Regions from separate parts of the Stutzerimonas sp. NM35 genome, predicted to be linked through region 1. Evidence: predicted binding sites of a transcription regulator. Region 1 holds the regulator's gene; each other region holds the start of a gene.
What was found. Region 1 encodes sigma-54, which starts transcription at its own class of promoters, with help from an activator protein. Its sites were predicted from a motif close to ANTGGCATNNANNTTGCTNT; they were not measured.
Positions count from the first base shown of each region.

Region 2: a site for sigma-54 is predicted at 1,645-1,664, ahead of glnA (glutamate--ammonia ligase). Genes of this name have one in related genera too.
Region 3: a site for sigma-54 is predicted at 1,610-1,629, ahead of ACYCFC_RS02560 (flagellar hook-length control protein FliK). Genes of this name have one in related genera too.

Region 1 is NZ_CM137728.1:2,672,104-2,675,377, forward strand. It holds gene lptB (LPS export ABC transporter ATP-binding protein) at 1-243, shown strand, start outside; gene ACYCFC_RS12470 (RNA polymerase factor sigma-54) at 389-1,897, shown strand; gene hpf (ribosome hibernation-promoting factor, HPF/YfiA family) at 1,993-2,301, shown strand; gene ptsN (PTS IIA-like nitrogen regulatory protein PtsN) at 2,305-2,769, shown strand; gene rapZ (RNase adapter RapZ) at 2,899-3,274, shown strand, end outside.
Region 2 is NZ_CM137728.1:3,573,970-3,577,243, forward strand. It holds gene thiI (tRNA uracil 4-sulfurtransferase ThiI) at 1-1,396, opposite strand, end outside; gene glnA (glutamate--ammonia ligase) at 1,761-3,167, shown strand.
Region 3 is NZ_CM137728.1:543,399-546,672, reverse strand. It holds gene ACYCFC_RS02565 (flagellar basal body-associated FliL family protein) at 1-119, opposite strand, end outside; gene ACYCFC_RS02560 (flagellar hook-length control protein FliK) at 329-1,561, opposite strand; gene ACYCFC_RS02555 (Hpt domain-containing protein) at 1,664-1,972, opposite strand; gene fliJ (flagellar export protein FliJ) at 2,176-2,628, opposite strand; gene fliI (flagellar protein export ATPase FliI) at 2,632-3,274, opposite strand, start outside.

The DNA.
Region 1 (3,274 bases):
GACGAGCCTTTCGCCGGCGTCGATCCGATCTCGGTCGGCGACATCAAGCAGATCATTCACCACCTCAAGGCCAAGGGCATCGGCGTGCTGATCACCGATCACAACGTCCGCGAGACGCTGGATATCTGCGAAACGGCCTACATCGTCAACGACGGCCAGCTGATCGCCGAAGGCGATGCACAGACCATCCTTGACAACCAGCTGGTCAAGGAAGTCTATCTGGGGCATGAATTCCGCCTGTAGTTCGGCCTTTCGCTCGACAGGACCATTCAGGGCTAGCCAACCGCTTCCTCTTCAGGCATATAATTTGCTTACACCGGCGCGGCAGCGCCAGCGAAGTCGGAACAGGCGCGGTTGCGCCGGCACACAAGGTTCGAAGTCCTCTGCAATGAAAGCATCGCTAGTCCTGAAGATGGGCCAGCAGCTGACGATGACACCGCAGCTGCAACAAGCCATACGACTGCTCCAGCTCTCGACCCTCGACCTCCAGCAGGAGATCCAGGAAGCGCTGGACTCCAATCCCATGCTCGAACGCGAAGAAGACGGGGACGACTTCGACAATCCCGATCCGATGGCCGAGTCACTCGACAAGAAAACCGAGAACACCCCAGCCGAGCACGGCAGCCCGGACAGCCAGTACGAAGAACCCATCAATACGGTGGAAAATTTCGAGGAAGGCGATTGGGGCGAGCGCATTCCCAACGAGCTGCCGGTAGACACCGCCTGGGAAGACATCTACCAGACCAGCGCCAGCAGCCTGCCCAGCAATGATGACGACGAATGGGACTTCACCACCCGCACCTCATCGGGCGAGAGCCTGCAGACCCATCTGCTCTGGCAACTCAACCTGGCACCGATGAGCGACACCGACCGACTCATCGCCACCACCCTGATCGACTGCATCAACCCCCAGGGCTACCTGGATGAGAGCCTCGAAGAAGTGCTGGAGTCCTTCGATCCCGAACTGGAGATCGAGCTCGACGAAATCGAGGTGGTGCTGCACCGCATCCAGCAATTCGAGCCCGCCGGCATAGGCGCACGCGACCTGCGCGAGTGCCTGCTGCTGCAATTGCGCCAGTTACCCGAGCACACCGCCTGGCTGAGCGAAGCCACGCGCCTGGTTGGCGAGCATCTGGACCTGCTCGGCAGCCGCGACTACAGCCTGCTGCTGCGGCGCATGAAGCTCAAGGAAGACGAACTGCGCCAGGTCATCGACCTGATCCAGTCACTCAACCCGCGCCCCGGCTCGCAGATCGAAACGAGCGAACCGGAATACATCGTTCCCGACGTGATCGTGCGCAAAGACAACAACCGCTGGCTGGTCGAACTGAACCAGGACGCGATGCCGCGCCTGCGGGTGAACGCCCAGTATGCAGGCTTCGTCAAGCGCGCCGACTCCAGCGCCGACAACACCTTCATGCGCAATCAGCTGCAGGAAGCACGCTGGTTCATCAAGAGCCTGCTCAGCCGCAACGAGACACTGATGAAGGTCGCCACCCAGATCGTCGAACACCAGCGCGGCTTTCTCGAGCACGGTGACGAGGCAATGAAGCCGCTGGTTTTGCACGACATTGCCGAAGTGGTGGGCATGCATGAATCGACCATCTCCCGCGTCACCACCCAGAAATACATGCATACGCCGCGTGGCATCTACGAGCTGAAATACTTTTTCTCGAGTCACGTCAGCACCGCCGAAGGAGGCGAGTGCTCATCCACCGCCATTCGCGCGATCATCAAGAAGCTGGTGGCGGCGGAAAACCCCAAAAAGCCATTGAGTGACAGCAAGATCGCTGGTCTACTTGAAGAGCAGGGTATTCAGGTGGCACGCCGAACCGTCGCCAAATACCGGGAATCCTTGGGCATTGCGCCATCCAGCGAGCGCAAGCGATTGTTGTAAAGACAGGTTTGCTAGAAACCAGGCGACCTGGCCGATTTCTTCCGGTGACGGGCTCCAGGCCCGTCAATTCGCCCGAAGCAACAAGGAGAAGCAGTATGCAAGTCAAGATCACCGGCCTTCATCTGGAAGTAACCGAAGCACTGCGTGACTATATCGATGAGAAACTGCAGCGGCTGGAAAGGCATTTCGATCGCATCATCGATATCCAGGTCGTTCTGCAGGTTGAAAAACTGAAGCAGAAAGCCGAAGCCACCATGCATATCGCTGGTCGCGAAGTAGTCGCCAATGCCGAACACGAAGACATGTACGCTGCGATAGACCTGCTCGCCGACAAGCTCGACCGACAGTTGATCAAGCACAAAGAGAAACAACTCGACCATAACCAGGGTGCCGTGGCTCGCTGACCCATGATCCGACTCGAAAACATCCTCGCCCCCGGACGTTCACTCGTGAACGTACCGGGCGGCAGCAAGAAACGCGTCCTGGAACAGATCGCCAAGGTGATCGGCCAGGACCTTCCCGATCTCGACACACAGAATATTTTCGAAAGCTTCGTTGCACGCGAAAAGCTCGGCTCCACCGGTTTCGGCAATGGCATCGCCATACCGCACTGCCGGATGCCCGGCTGCACGACGCCGCTCAGTGCGGTGCTGCGACTCGACGCGCCGGTGGATTTCGATGCCATCGATGGCGCCCCGGTCGATCTGCTGTTCGTGCTTCTGGTACCGGAAGCCGCGACCGACGAGCACCTCGAACTGCTTCGCCAGATTGCCAGCATGCTGGACCAGGAAGAAGTCCGTGAGCGGCTGCGCAACGTCGCAACCGGCCAGGAGCTGTATCAGGCAGTGGTCGATATCCAGCACGGCCACTAAACAGGCCGGATGACCCGCAACCAGGGAGCGAGACGTGTCCGCAATCAGTCCCTCACGAATTTCGCGCCACTGCTGCCAGCAGCAAGGTTCGCAACGCCGATGCCCAACACTGTTGGATACTTCGCTGCCATGCGCCTGATCATTGTCAGCGGGCGCTCCGGTTCAGGTAAAAGCACGGCTCTCGACGTTCTCGAAGACAATGGCTTCTATTGCATCGACAACCTCCCTGCCGGGCTGCTGCCGGAGCTGGCGGAAAAAGCCCTGTTGCATACCGAACTGCTGCAACCGCAGGTGGCGGTCTCCATCGACGCACGCAATCTGCCGAGTCAACTCAAGCGCTTTCCTGAGCTACTAGAGGAGGCCCGCGCCCGGCATATCCAGTGTGACGTGCTCTACCTGGACGCAGCCGACGAGACGCTGCTCAAGCGCTTCTCGGAAACACGCCGACGACACCCCCTGACCAATGAGAAACGCTCCCTGGCCGAAGCCATACGTGATGAAGAAT
Region 2 (3,274 bases), 900 kb from region 1:
GCAGGCGGCTCATGACACCTTTGTCGCAATACAGCAGGTACTGGCGGTTCCCGTCCAGTTCCTTGAAGCGATTGTTGACGGCGTAGAACGGCAGTGTCTGCACTTCGATGCCGGCCAGTTGCAGAGGTTCGTCCTCGGCCTCGTCAGGATGACGAATGTCGAGAATGACCTGATTGGCTGTCGGCTCCGACACGTGCTCGACCTGGATATCCTCGCCCAGCTCGTCGATCACCTGGTCGATGGCCACCTGGCGGGCATTTTCCAGGGCGCGCTCGAGCACCCTCATGTCGAACTGTTTTTCTTCGTGTTCGATACGGTAGCGCTTGGCCCTGGTGGTCGGGTTCTTGGAGATCACGCCGCAATACTCGGGCATGTTCTTGGCGAACTCGGCGGTGCCGATCTCGAACGCGGTGTTGATGATGTCCTGCTTGTGGGCGGCGATCAGCGGGCGCAGCACCAGCATGTCGGTAGCCGAATCGATCACTGCGAGGTTGGGCAGCGTCTGGCTGGATACCTGCGAAATCGCCTCGCCGGTGACCAGGGCATCGATGCGCAGGCGCTCGGCGATCTGCGTCGAGGCGCGCAGCATCATGCGCTTGAGCACCACGCCCATCTGGCTGTTGTCGACCTTTTCGAGAATCTCGCCGACCACTTCCTCGAACGGCACGCTGATGAATAGTACGCGGTGCGAACTGCCGTATTTCTTCCATAGATAGTGGGCGACTTCCATCACGCCCAGCTCGTGGGCACGACCACCGAGGTTGAAGAAGCAGAAATGCGTCATCAGCCCGCGGCGCATCATCTGGTAGGCGGCCACGGTGGAGTCGAAACCGCCGGACATCAAGACCAGGGTCTGCTCCAGCGCGCCCAGCGGATAGCCGCCGATGCCGTCGTGCTGGGCATGCACGACGAACAGGCGCTGATCGCGAATTTCCATGCGCACTTCGATCTCGGGCGCCTTCAGGGAAATCCCCGCCGCGCCGCACTCTTCGCGCAGACGGCTGCCGACGTGGCGCTCGACATCCATCGAGCTGAACGCATGCTTGCCGGCACGCTTGCAGCGCACCGCGAAGATCTTGCCCGGCAGACGGTCGGCGAAGTGCGCGTGGCACTTCTCGAAGACGTCATCCAGATCGCCCAGCGGGTATTCATGAACTTCCAGGCAATGGCCGATGCCCGGCGTGCAGCGCAGGCGCTCGATCATCTCGCGCAGCACTTTCGCATCGCTGAGCGCGGTTTCCACCTCGATGTTGTCCCACACCCCTTCCACCCGCAGGTCGGGATCGAGTTCGCGCAGCACGGTGCGGATGTTCTTCGCCAGCTGGCGAATGAAACCCTTGCGTACCGGCGGGCTCTTGATGGTGATTTCGGGGAAAACCTTGACGATCAGCTTCATGAAAAAGAGCGCACGCGCCTGCATGGCATAAAAAGAGGGGGGCGGAGTATATCGGAATCTGATCAACTTTCAGGCAGTTTTCTGCCAAGCAGTTGAAAAACTGCCTGCCGGCGTTTTTTGCTCCCAAATCGCTCGAAAAACCCAAGCCGCGCACTATTATGGTGCGCCAAACAGGCGATGACGGTCGGGCTGGAATTCACGCCCCGGAAAAGCGCCCCGACTCAGGCACTTCTTGTCCATAAAAGAGCAATGGCACGCAATTTGCTCTCTTGTGAGGCAGGTCGCCTTTGGCGGAACATCGCCGCCCGGCTTCACCCTGCTTCGGAAGCATCCCTGTCAGCGCTTCCACTATCTGGAGAACACCATGTCGAAGTCGCTTCAACTGATCAAAGATTACGATGTGAAGTGGATTGATCTGCGCTTCACCGACACCAAGGGCAAGCAACACCACTTGACCATTCCGGCTCGCGACGCCGAGGACGAGGATTTCTTCGAGCACGGCAAGATGTTCGATGGCTCGTCCGTGCATGGCTGGAAAGGCATCGAAGCCTCCGACATGATCCTGATGCCCGTCGACGAAACCGCCGTGCTCGATCCGTTCACCGAAGAGCCGACACTGATTCTGGTCTGCGACATCGTCGAGCCGAGCACCATGCAGGGCTACGACCGCGACCCGCGCTCCATCGCCAAGCGCGCCGAGGAATTCCTCAAGACCACCGGCATCGGCGACACTGTGTTCGTCGGCCCGGAGCCGGAGTTCTTCATCTTCGATCAGGTGAAATTCAAGTCGGACATTTCCGGCTCGATGTTCAAGATCTATTCCGAGCAGGGCTCCTGGATGACCGACCAGGACGTCGAAGGCGGCAACAAGGGCCATCGCCCCGCCGTCAAGGGCGGCTACTTCCCGGTTCCGCCGTGCGATCACGACCATGAAATCCGTACCGCCATGTGCAACGCCATGGAAGAGATGGGCCTGGTCGTCGAAGTGCATCACCACGAAGTGGCGACTGCCGGCCAGAACGAAATCGGCGTCAAGTTCAACACCCTGGTGAAAAAGGCCGACGAAGTCCAGACCCTCAAGTACTGCGTGCACAACGTCGCCGACGCCTACGGCAAGACCGCCACCTTCATGCCCAAGCCACTCTACGGCGACAACGGCTCGGGCATGCACGTGCACATGTCCATCTCCAAGGATGGCAAGAACACCTTCTCCGGCGAAGGCTATGCCGGCCTGTCCGAGACCGCGCTGTACTTCATCGGCGGCATCATCAAGCACGGCAAGGCGCTGAACGGCTTCACCAACCCGTCGACCAACTCGTACAAGCGCCTGGTTCCGGGCTTCGAAGCCCCGGTGATGCTGGCCTACTCGGCGCGCAACCGCTCCGCCTCGATCCGCATTCCGTACGTGTCCAGCCCCAAGGCTCGCCGTATCGAAGCACGTTTCCCGGACCCGGCTGCCAACCCTTACCTGTGCTTCGCCGCACTGCTGATGGCTGGCCTGGACGGCATCCAGAACAAGATCCACCCCGGCGATGCCGCCGACAAGAACCTCTACGACCTGCCGCCGGAAGAAGGCAAGCTGATCCCGCAGGTGTGCGGCAGCCTGAAGGAAGCGCTGGAGGAACTCGACAAGGGTCGCGCCTTCCTGACCAAGGGCGGCGTGTTCAGCGATGACTTCATCGACGCCTACCTGGAGCTCAAGGGCGAAGAAGAGATCAAGGTGCGCACCTTCGTGCATCCGCTGGAATACGACCTGTACTACAGCGTCTAAACAGCAGCTATACATCACAAGGCCTCCTTCGGGAGGCCTTGTCGTTGATGGCGCAGGATTGTTCGCGGGCATGGCCCGCTCCTACGGGTTCGTGAACATTGACGCCT
Region 3 (3,274 bases), 2.1 Mb from region 1:
CCAACGGCCAGCAACAGACCGAGTACGACCAGAACGATCAGCTTGAGTTTACGCTTGCCGTCCGCCGGAGCCGCAGCAGCGGGACTCGCTATATCCGGGGGACCCTGTGTTTTAGCCATGCCAAATATCCGTCATCACGCGTGATTTCATGTCGTTCAATGAGTTGGGAGCAACTGCTGTGCCAAAGTATCGGCCAGTGAGGGAGCACAGTAAATGACCAGCGGCCTGAGGGATTTCCGAATAAAGAGCTGCGCATTATCCCCGGAAAGCAAAAACCGGGCACCAACAGCCTGTTGGCACCCGGTTCTTTGAACCCACGTGAAAGGCGTCAGGCGTAGTAATCCACCAGCCCGCGCGCATCACCAGCCCTTGCACCGCTGATTTCCATCGAGCCCTGAACCACCTCCCCCTCATCACCGGCCAACCCGGCAATGGCACCGCCACGCCCCTCACGCGACTCGGCGTCGCCTTCGCCCTGGCGACCGTGCGCGGACTGATCCGATACGTTCACATCCATGCTCATGCCCTGCTGCGAGAACATGTCGCGCAAGCGCTGCATCTGCCCTTCCAGCGTTTCACGAACGCCGGCGTGAGGGCTGAGGAAGGTCACCTGACTGTGCTCCTTGCTCATGTCGATGCGAATTTCCATGCGGCCCAGTTCGGCCGGGTCGAGCTGTATTTCCGCCGACTTGAGGTTCTGGCTCGACAGCCACATCACCCGATCAACCACCGCCTCGCTCAGTCCGGGCTGCTGCATTTGCAGCGGCTGTCCCGGGACCAGTACGGGGCGCTGTGCCTGCTGGGCCTGATTTTGCTGGGAAATCGCCTGCGTCAGGGTATTGAGCCGGTCAGGCGCGGCATCAACGGCACTGCTGCGGCCCTCCTTCGGCGCGATCTGCTGATCGAGCAGCTCGGCAAAATCCTCCTCAAGCGAAAACGTCTCGCCATCCTCGCTGGCCATCTCGTCTGGAAGCAGCTTCGCGGAAAGGTACGCTTTCGCTTCGGTAACAGCCTCACCTTCAGCCAAGCCTTGCGCGGGCAACATTTTCTGCGCTGTCGCCTGGGTCTCGACCAGCGAATGCTGCGCCATCAACGAATCCTCGGCCTCCGGCGCGGCGTCGGAGGCTGTCATGGGCACTTGCCCCTGCGGCCAACCTGTCAGGAGTTCGCCATCTGGTGTTTGCAGTGCCTCATCCGCACCTTCGGCTTGCCCACCCATACCCAGTAACAGCAACGGATCGAGCTCGACTTCAGCCCCCTGCTCCGCCCCCTCGGTTACCGGCAAGTCGTTGCCAGCCTCGGCAAGGCCCGGCGTTTGCGTGCCGCTTTTCTCGGCGGTTTCATCTGCGGACTTGTCTTTGCCGGACGTGTTGCGCGCGGCAGTGGCAGCGCCATCCTGACGCTCGACAGGTTTGCCTTGGCGCTCCCTGGCATAGACGTCGGCAAAGCTGGAAGCATTGTCCCGGCCGGCTTGCGAAGCATTCCTGGAAGAGGTGCTCGCGGTCTTGGCGACTGTCGCCGGCGCCTTGGTGTTGAGCAATAAATCAGGAGAAACGGCCATGAATAGTTCCGCTTGAAGTAATGAGTTGTGTAGCCCCTGAGTCAATCTCAAGCAAACTCCGGGCCAGTAACAAGCTCAGGATATCGATTCCGTAGCGCCGTCTCAGCCAGGCCCACAAAAACGCTGGCGCTCGGCACGATAGAGAATCCGCACAATGGCAAACTCGCGTTCGATTCGCTCGATCAGTTCGCACGCCTCTTCAAGCTGTCCGCGCTGCGCGGTCTCTTCCAGGGCATGGCAATGTTCGGCCAGCAGGGCGGCGCCCATGTTGCTGCAACTGCCCTTGAAGCTGTGCGCCGCCTGGCGAAGGCGCTCTGCGTCAGCACTTCGGCAGGTCGTCTGCAGCAGGCGCAGCCTTTCCTCGGAATCGCCAAGAAAGGTATCCAGCAACTGCGGGTATTCAGCCTCCATTACCTGCTGGAGTTTCAGCAGGACACTCGCGTCCAGATGATCGGCCACGGCACTGCTCCCGGTTCTCAATCAAGCCTATCCAGTCGGCCCCAGTCCCTACGCTGAGCATGCGCTGCAAACTGCTCTGCCACCGTCATGGTCACCGTGGCCTTACGCATTTCGTCAACAATTTGACCAGAGCCCATAATCTGTCACCGCAAAATTCAATCCTGCCTCGGGCGGCCCGCCAGACGCTGTGAAAACTCGTCGAGCAGCTTCTGCTCGCGCTTGTCGGCAGCGGTTCGCGCTTCCTGCAGATAACGCTCGACCAGCTTGCGCAGGCCGTCCAGCCGGGCACGGCGCTGCTGCCATTGCTCGCGCAGCTTGTTCAGGTTGGCCTGGTGCCAGTCTACGCTGCGCTGCTGCTGGCCGATGGCCGATTCGAGCTGTGAAAGGAAACGCTGATAGTTGACCAGCCACTGACCGGACACGCCCTGACTGCCCTGCGTCATCCATTGCTGCTGGTAATCACTGAAATACTGGCGCAACTCGCCCAGCTTGGCTTCGGCCTGGGAAAGCTGGGTCTGGCCCTGGCCGAACAGACGTGCGGCCTCGCGCTCGGCACGCTCGGCCATATCGATCACCGGGGCCAGGCGGGCCGCTCGACTCGCAGGCAAGGGTTAGCCGCCGGGCCGGGGATTGAACACGGTGGCCAGCAAGGCTTCGCTCTGCGCCAGGTGCTCGGACTCGTTCAACCCCTGGCGCAGGTAGCCAACCATCTCGGCCTGTCGGGCGATAGCCAGGTCGGTCTCCGGATCGCCACCCGGCACATAGGCGCCGACGCTGATCAGATCGCGGCTCTGCTGGTAACGCGACCAGAGCTGCTTGAAGCGCTGCGAATGGCGCACATGCTCGGCGCTGACCACTTGCGGCATCACCCGGCTGATGGAGGCTTCGATATCGATGGCCGGGTAGTGACCTTCCTCGGCCAGGCGCCGGGACAGCACGATATGGCCATCGAGCACACCCCGCGCGGCATCGGCGATGGGGTCCTGCTGGTCGTCACCTTCCGACAGCACCGTGTAGAAAGCCGTGATCGAACCACCGCCCTCCTCGGCATTGCCGGCGCGCTCCACCAGGCTCGGCAGCTTGGCGAACACCGAGGGTGGATAACCCTTGGTCGCCGGCGGTTCGCCAATGGCCAGGGCAATTTCGCGCTGGGCCTGGGCGAAACGCGTCAGCGAATCCATCAGCAGCAGCACGTTCTTGCCCTTGTCGCGAAAATACTCGGCGATACGGGTGCAGTACATGGCCGCGCGCAGG